Regions from separate parts of the Streptomyces sp. NPDC038135 genome, predicted to be linked through region 2. Evidence: riboswitches for the same ligand, from Rfam matches in the RefSeq annotation. Region 2 holds a riboswitch; the other holds the start of a gene.

Region 1 (3,393 bases), on a different contig from region 2:
CTCGAACACACCGTGCGTCGACGGGTAGGTGATCATCAGCACGGCCAGCTCGTCGCGGTGCTGCTCGATCTTTGCCCGCAGGTCGGCGACGTCGATCTCGCCGTCCTCGGCGGTCTTGACGACGACGACCTTCATGCCGGCCATCACGGCGCTGGCCGCGTTGGTGCCGTGCGCGGAGGAGGGGATCAGGCAGACGGTGCGCTGCTCGTCGCCGTTGGCGCGGTGGTAGCCGCGCACGGCCAGCAGACCGGCCAGCTCGCCCTGCGATCCGGCGTTCGGCTGCAGCGAGACCTTGTCGTAGCCGGTGACCTCGGCGAGCCGGTCCTCCAGCTCGCGGATGAGCGTCAGGTAGCCCTCGGCCTGCTCGGCGGGCGCGAAGGGGTGCAGCTGCCCGAACTCGGGCCAGGTGACCGGCTCCATCTCGGTGGTCGCGTTGAGCTTCATGGTGCAGGAGCCCAGCGGGATCATGCCGCGGTCGAGCGCGTAGTCACGGTCGGCGAGCCGGCGCAGGTAGCGCAGCATCGCGGTCTCGGAGCGGTGCTCGTGGAAGACCGGGTGGGTGAGGTAGTCGTCGGTGCGCAGCAGGGCCTCGGGCAGGGCCTCGCCGGCCGCCGCGTCCAGCGCCTCGATGTCGCCGTCCACGCCGAAGGCCGCGAAGACGGCCTCCACCTGGGCCCGGTTGGTGGTCTCGTCGCAGGCCAGGGAGACCAGGTCGGCGTCGACGAGACGCAGATTGACGCCGCCCGCCCGGGCCGCGTCCACGACCTCGGCGGCCCTGCCGGGCACGCGCGCGGTGAGGGTGTCGAAGTAGGCGCCGTGCACGATCTCGACGCCGCCGGCCTTCAGGCCTTCGGCGAGGATCGTGGCGTAGCGGTGGGTGCGGCGGGCGATGGTGCGCAGCCCCTCGGGGCCGTGGTAGACGGCGTACATGCCGGCCATCACGGCGAGCAGCACCTGGGCGGTGCAGATGTTGCTGGTGGCCTTCTCACGGCGGATGTGCTGCTCACGGGTCTGCAGCGCCAGGCGGTACGCCTTGTGCCCGTCGGCGTCGACGGACACGCCGACGAGACGGCCGGGCAGGCTGCGCGCGAACTTCTCGTGCACCGCCATGTAGCCGGCGTGCGGCCCGCCGAAGCCCATCGGCACGCCGAAGCGCTGGGTGGTGCCGATGGCGATGTCGGCGCCCAGCTCGCCCGGCGAGGTCAGCAGGGTGAGCGCGAGCAGATCGGCCGCGACGGTGACGAGGGCGCCCAGCCCGTGCGCCTGGTCGATGACGGGCTTGATGTCGCGGACGGCGCCGGAGGCGCCCGGGTACTGGAGCAGCACGCCGTTGATCTCGCGCTCGGCGATCTCCGCCGGGATGCCGTCGGAGAGGTCGGCGACGACGACCTCGACGCCGGTCGGCTCGGCGCGCGTCTCGATCACGGCGACGGTCTGCGGCAGGACGTCCGCGTCGATCAGGAACAGGCCCTTCTTGTTCCTGCCCATGCGCCGGGAGAGCGCCATGGCCTCGGCGGCGGCCGTGCCCTCGTCCAGCAGGGACGCGCCGGACGTCGGCAGCCCGGTGAGCTCGGCGACCATGGTCTGGAAGTTCAGCAGAGCCTCGAGCCGGCCCTGGGAGATCTCCGGCTGGTACGGCGTGTAGGCCGTGTACCAGGCGGGGTTCTCCATGACGTTGCGCAGGACGACCGGCGGGGTGAAGGTGCCGTAGTAGCCGAGGCCGATCATGGAGCCGAGGACCTGGTTGCGGTCGGCGAGCGAGCGCAGCTCGGCGAGGACCTCGGCCTCGGTGCGGGCGCCCGGCAGGTCCAGGGCGTCGGCGTTCTTGATCACGTCCGGGACCGCGGCGGCGGTCAGCTCGTCGAGCGAGCCGTAGCCGACGTGCGCGAGCATCTTGGCCCGCGCCTCCTGGTCGGGCCCGATGTGGCGCTGCTCGAAGGGGATGCCCGCTTCGAGCTCGGAGAGCGGGGTGCGATGGGCGGTCATTGCGGAGGCCTCCTGGTCTGACACGACCTTCGAGGGGCACCCCGGTACGGATACCCCGACGGCCTCCCCCTCTGTCATCTCGACCTGAGAGCTTCACCGGCGGCCCGAAGGCGCCGGCTTTCACCGTCGGTGAGGGCGGACGCCGTCGACATCCGCCCTGCTTTCCAGAGTGACCTCGTCCGTGCGGTACGTGGGCCTGAGAGATTCCGGGGAGGATTTGCTCCTTCGGCGCCTCCGAGGTGGTCGGAGGACTCTCCCGCACGGGGTCAGCAGCCGCTGTCAGCCTACCAGCGAGGTCAACGCCCGGGCCTTCGAGTGGCCGCCTCCCTGATTGTGCTCTTTCGTAGTGCTTACGGATGAGTTGCGACCACGTGGAGGGAGAGGGACCGTGCAGACCGACATCGATCCGCGCAACCTGATCGGCCGCAAGGCGTTCGACCGCACCGGCACCAAGATCGGCACCATCGACGAGGTGTACCTCGACGACGCCACCGGCGTGCCGGAGTGGGCCGCCATACGCACCGGTCTGTTCTCCCGGGACGCCTTCGTCCCCCTGGAGCCCAGCGAGATCGTCGAGGGCGCCCTGCGGGTCCCCTTCGACCGCGCGCTCATCAAGGACGCACCCGACTTCGGCGTGGGCCGCCACCTCTCCCCCGAACAGGAACTCCAGCTCTACCACCACTACGGCCTGGACGTGGCTGCGCCCTCCCCGCTCGCGGACCACGACTTCGGCAAGCTGGCGGGCACGGAGGAGCCCTGATCCCGCGCCGTCGGCCACCGCGCGGGGGAAGGCGGAGCACCCCACCACGGTGGCGCCGGCACCCGGTCGGCCCTGCAACCCGCTACGGATCGGCGTCGACAGCGCCCGAAAGGCTCGGCGGCCCCATGTCCGGCACCCCGGGCGACGGCTCCGGGGCCGACACCAGCGGCAGCGGATCCGCCGGCTCCAGCGCGGGATCCCCGACGCCGAACGTCCGCACCCGCCCCGGCCCCGACTGGGGCGTCTCGAAGCGCACGGTCACCCGGCCGAGGCCACTGCCCTGCACCCAGCCGTGGCCCAGCTCGGCGTGCCGCACGTCCTGCCCGGCGCGCCACTGCCGCTCGCCGGGCTCCGGCCGCTCCGGCACGGGCTCGGTCACGGCCTCCTCCGGCGACCGCGCCTCCCCGGACGGCTGCGCCGCCTGGGCGAACAGGTCCTCCTGGGTGTAGTCGGCGAGCCCGGTGACGCCGACCCCCAGCAGCCGCACGCCGCCCGTGGTGTCCACGGAGTCCAGCAGCCGCTCGGCCGCCTCCCGGATCACGGCGGGGTCGTCCGTGGGCCCTCGGAGCGTCTCCGACCGGGTCAGCGTCGAGAAGTCGTACCGGCGGACCTTCAGCACGATGGTCCGCCCCGACAGCCCGGCACCG
Region 2 (3,393 bases):
AGCGGGGTGTGGCCGGTGCGGCACAGTTCGGCCACCGCCTCGGGCGGCAGCGGCAGGCCGACCACCCCGTCGGGGTTCACGAGGATGCCGGCCTGCGGGGGCAGCCCGCGCGCGAACTCCACCGCCGGGGCGACGGTGAAGGACATGTGGGAGCCGGCCGCCAGGCGGAGCTGCTCCTCGGAGCTGAAGACCGGGACGTACACCTGGCCCTCGATCTCCATCGTGGGCAGGTCCAGCGGTCCGCTGTGCGGTCCGCCGCCGTTGGGCAGCGGGACCCACAGCAGGCTGCGGCCCAGCACCTCGGCGATCCGCCCGCCCGCGCCGGGTATGCCGAGGGAGGCCGAGAGCACCTCCTCCAGTTCGTTGCCGGGCCAACCGCCGTGCGGGTGGGGGTGCGTCTGTGCCGGGAAGTCCGCGGGAAGGTCCGCCGCCGAGAAGTCCATCTGCCTGCCGCCTGCTGGGAACCACTGCTGTGGTCCGAAAGGCTAGCGGGTGGCCGTGACGGCGCTCAGCCGGATCGGCCGGCGAAGCCGATGCGGCGCAGCACCGCGGCGGCGTCCCGGTCCAGCAGCACCGCCGAGCCGCAGCCGGCGGGCAGCTCCCCCCGCTCCACCGCGCGCAGCAGGCGGGCCGCCGTACGGCGGTGGCGGCGGAAGGCGTAGCGGGAGACGCCGCGGCCGCGCTCGCGCTGGCCCGCGCGGGCGGTCTCCGCGGTGACGTCGAGCAGCAGCAGGTGCAGGGTGCCGCCGCGGCGGCGGGCCGCGCGGACCAGCCAGCCGCGCACCCAGGCCTGCGTGCCGCAGTCGTGGACGACGACGCCCTCGCCGGTGCCGAGGGCGCGGCGCAGTGCGGCGTAGTGGGCGAGCCGGACCAGGGGGCGGTACAGCGCGTAGGGCAGGAAGCGGGGCACGCGGGCGGCCCAGCGGTCGCGGGCGTCCTGGGAGTCGACGCGGTGGCCGGGGACCGCGCGGTGCATCAGGGTGGACTTGCCACTGCCGGGCAGCCCGGTGACCACCACCAGGTCGCGGGGGCCGAAGAGCAGGTCGTGCGGGCTGCGCCCGGCGCGCTCGCGCAGGTCGCGGACGACCGGGGCGGGCCGCCCGGCGCAGCGCTCGCGGGCCGGGGCGGAGGGCTGCTCCGGCATCGCGAGACCGGTGGTGGCGGCGTAGGCCGTGGTCCTGTTCACCGTCATCGTCCTCCCCTGTGGGCTCGGTAACCCTTTGCCCATCGAATGTAAAGAGAAGGTAATGCGCCGGTCCAGCGGTTGGGTACGCGTACTGCCACAGCTCGGTTACAGATGCGGGCCCTGACGGGGCGGGGCGCGGCGTGCAATGATGTGCGCGCCAACTGCATACCGGCCGCTTGAATCCGCGCGGGAGAGTTCCCAGCCAGCTCCGCTGGGACGCCGAAGGAGCAAGTCCCTCCCTTGAATCTCTCAGGCCCCGTTACCGCGCGGGCGAGGCACATCTGAAAAGCGGGCCGCTGCGACAGTGGCTCCACCCAAGGTGCAAGCCGTGACCACTCCTCGTGAGGATCATGGCGAACCTCTCAGGTTCCGATGACAGATGGGGAGGAACGTTCCTCGCCTGTCATACCTGCCCTGGGAGACGACCGACCGATGAGCAGTACCGAACCCACTCCAGCGCGCCGCACCGCGCTCGACGCCCTGCACCGTTCGCTCGGCGCGACGATGACCGACTTCGCCGGCTGGGACATGCCGCTGCGCTACGGCTCCGAGCGCGACGAGCACGTCGCGGTGCGGACCCGGGCCGGCCTCTTCGACCTCTCCCACATGGGCGAGATCACCGTGACCGGGCCGCAGGCGGCAGCCCTGCTGAACTACGCCCTGGTGGGCAACATCGCCTCCGTCGGCGTCGGCCGCGCCCGCTACACCATGATCTGCCAGGCCGACGGCGGCATCCTGGACGACCTGATCGTCTACCGGCTGGCCGAGCACGAGTACATGGTCGTCGCCAACGCCTCCAACGCCCAGGTGGTGCTGGACGCGCTGACCGGGCGCGCCGCGGGCTTCGAGGCCGAGGTGCGCGACGACCGCGACGCCTACGCGCTGCTCGCGGTCCAGGGCCCCGAGTCCCCCGGCATCCTGAAGTCGCTGACCGACGCCGACCTGGACGGCCTGAAGTACTACGCGGGCCTGCCCGGCACCGTCGCCGGCGTCCCCGCGCTGATCGCGCGCACCGGCTACACCGGCGAGGACGGCTTCGAGCTGTTCGTGAAGCCGGAGCACGCGGTGGAGCTGTGGCAGGCGCTGACCAAGGCGGGCGAGGGCGCCGGCCTGGTGCCGTGCGGCCTGTCCTGCCGGGACACCCTGCGCCTGGAGGCGGGCATGCCGCTGTACGGGCACGAGCTGACCACCTCCCTGACGCCCTTCGACGCCGGGCTGGGCCGGGTGGTGAAGTTCGAGAAGGAGGGCGACTTCGTGGGCCGCGAGGCGCTCACCGAGGCCGCCGCCAGGGCCGAGCAGAACCCGCCGCGCAAGCTCGTCGGCCTGGTCGCCGAGGGCCGCCGGGTGCCGCGGGCCGGGTTCTCCGTCGTCGCGGGCGGCGAGGTGATCGGCGAGGTCACCTCCGGCGCCCCCTCCCCCACCCTGGGCAAGCCGATCGCGATGGCGTACGTCGACGCGGCGCACGCGGCGCCGGGCGCCGAGGGCGTCGGCGTGGACATCCGGGGCAGCCACGAGCCGTACGAGGTCGTGGCGCTGCCCTTCTACAAGCGCCAGAAGTAGACACTGGGCGCGGTCCGTCCCCGGACGTGACCCTGCGCACATCCCGCTGCCCGGCAGCGGATCCGGCAGTCCCCCATTCATCAGCACTCCCGCGCGTACAGGAGAATTCAGGCCATGAGCAACCCCCAGCAGCTGCGCTACAGCAAGGAGCACGAGTGGCTGTCGGCCGCCGAGGACGGCGTCTCGACGGTCGGCATCACGGAGTTCGCGGCCAACGCGCTCGGCGACGTGGTCTACGCCCAGCTCCCCGAGGTCGGTTCCACGGTGTCCGCGGGTGAGACCTGCGGCGAGCTGGAGTCGACCAAGTCGGTCTCGGACCTGTACTCGCCGGTCACCGGTGAGATCACCGAGGTCAACGAGGACGTCGTCAACGACCCGTCGCTGGTGAACTCGGCCCCCTTCGAGGGCGGCTGGCTGTTCAAGGTACGCGTCACCGAGGAGCCGGCCGACCTGCTCTCCGCCGACGAGTACACCGCCCAGAACGCCGGCTGAGGAGTCGTAGCCGTATGACTGTCCTGAACACGTCCCTGCACGAACTGGACCCGGAGATCGCCGCCGCGGTCGACGCCGAGCTGAACCGCCAGCAGTCGACGCTGGAGATGATCGCCTCGGAGAACTTCGCGCCGCTCGCGGTGATGGAGGCCCAG

What was found. A riboswitch is a leader RNA that binds a small molecule or an ion and turns the genes downstream of it on or off. The one in region 2 is predicted to bind glycine.
Region 1: it holds a riboswitch for glycine, as region 2 does, so the genes downstream of both, gcvP (aminomethyl-transferring glycine dehydrogenase) here and gcvT (glycine cleavage system aminomethyltransferase GcvT) in region 2, are expected to answer to the same signal.

What each region holds. Positions count from the first base shown of each region.
Region 1 covers NZ_JBVJXS010000006.1:9,927-13,319, reverse strand. Annotated here, with positions in the region: gene gcvP (aminomethyl-transferring glycine dehydrogenase) at 1-1,986, opposite strand, end outside; glycine riboswitch at 2,161-2,255, opposite strand; gene ACZ7JA_RS17565 (PRC-barrel domain-containing protein) at 2,375-2,746, shown strand; gene ACZ7JA_RS17560 (DNA polymerase IV) at 2,829-3,393, opposite strand, start outside.
Region 2 covers NZ_JBVJXS010000011.1:33,612-37,004, reverse strand. Annotated here, with positions in the region: gene ACZ7JA_RS29310 (enhanced serine sensitivity protein SseB) at 1-443, opposite strand, end outside; gene ACZ7JA_RS29305 (AAA family ATPase) at 509-1,186, opposite strand; glycine riboswitch at 1,364-1,461, shown strand; glycine riboswitch at 1,462-1,575, shown strand; gene gcvT (glycine cleavage system aminomethyltransferase GcvT) at 1,619-2,746, shown strand; gene gcvH (glycine cleavage system protein GcvH) at 2,861-3,238, shown strand; gene glyA (serine hydroxymethyltransferase) at 3,253-3,393, shown strand, end outside.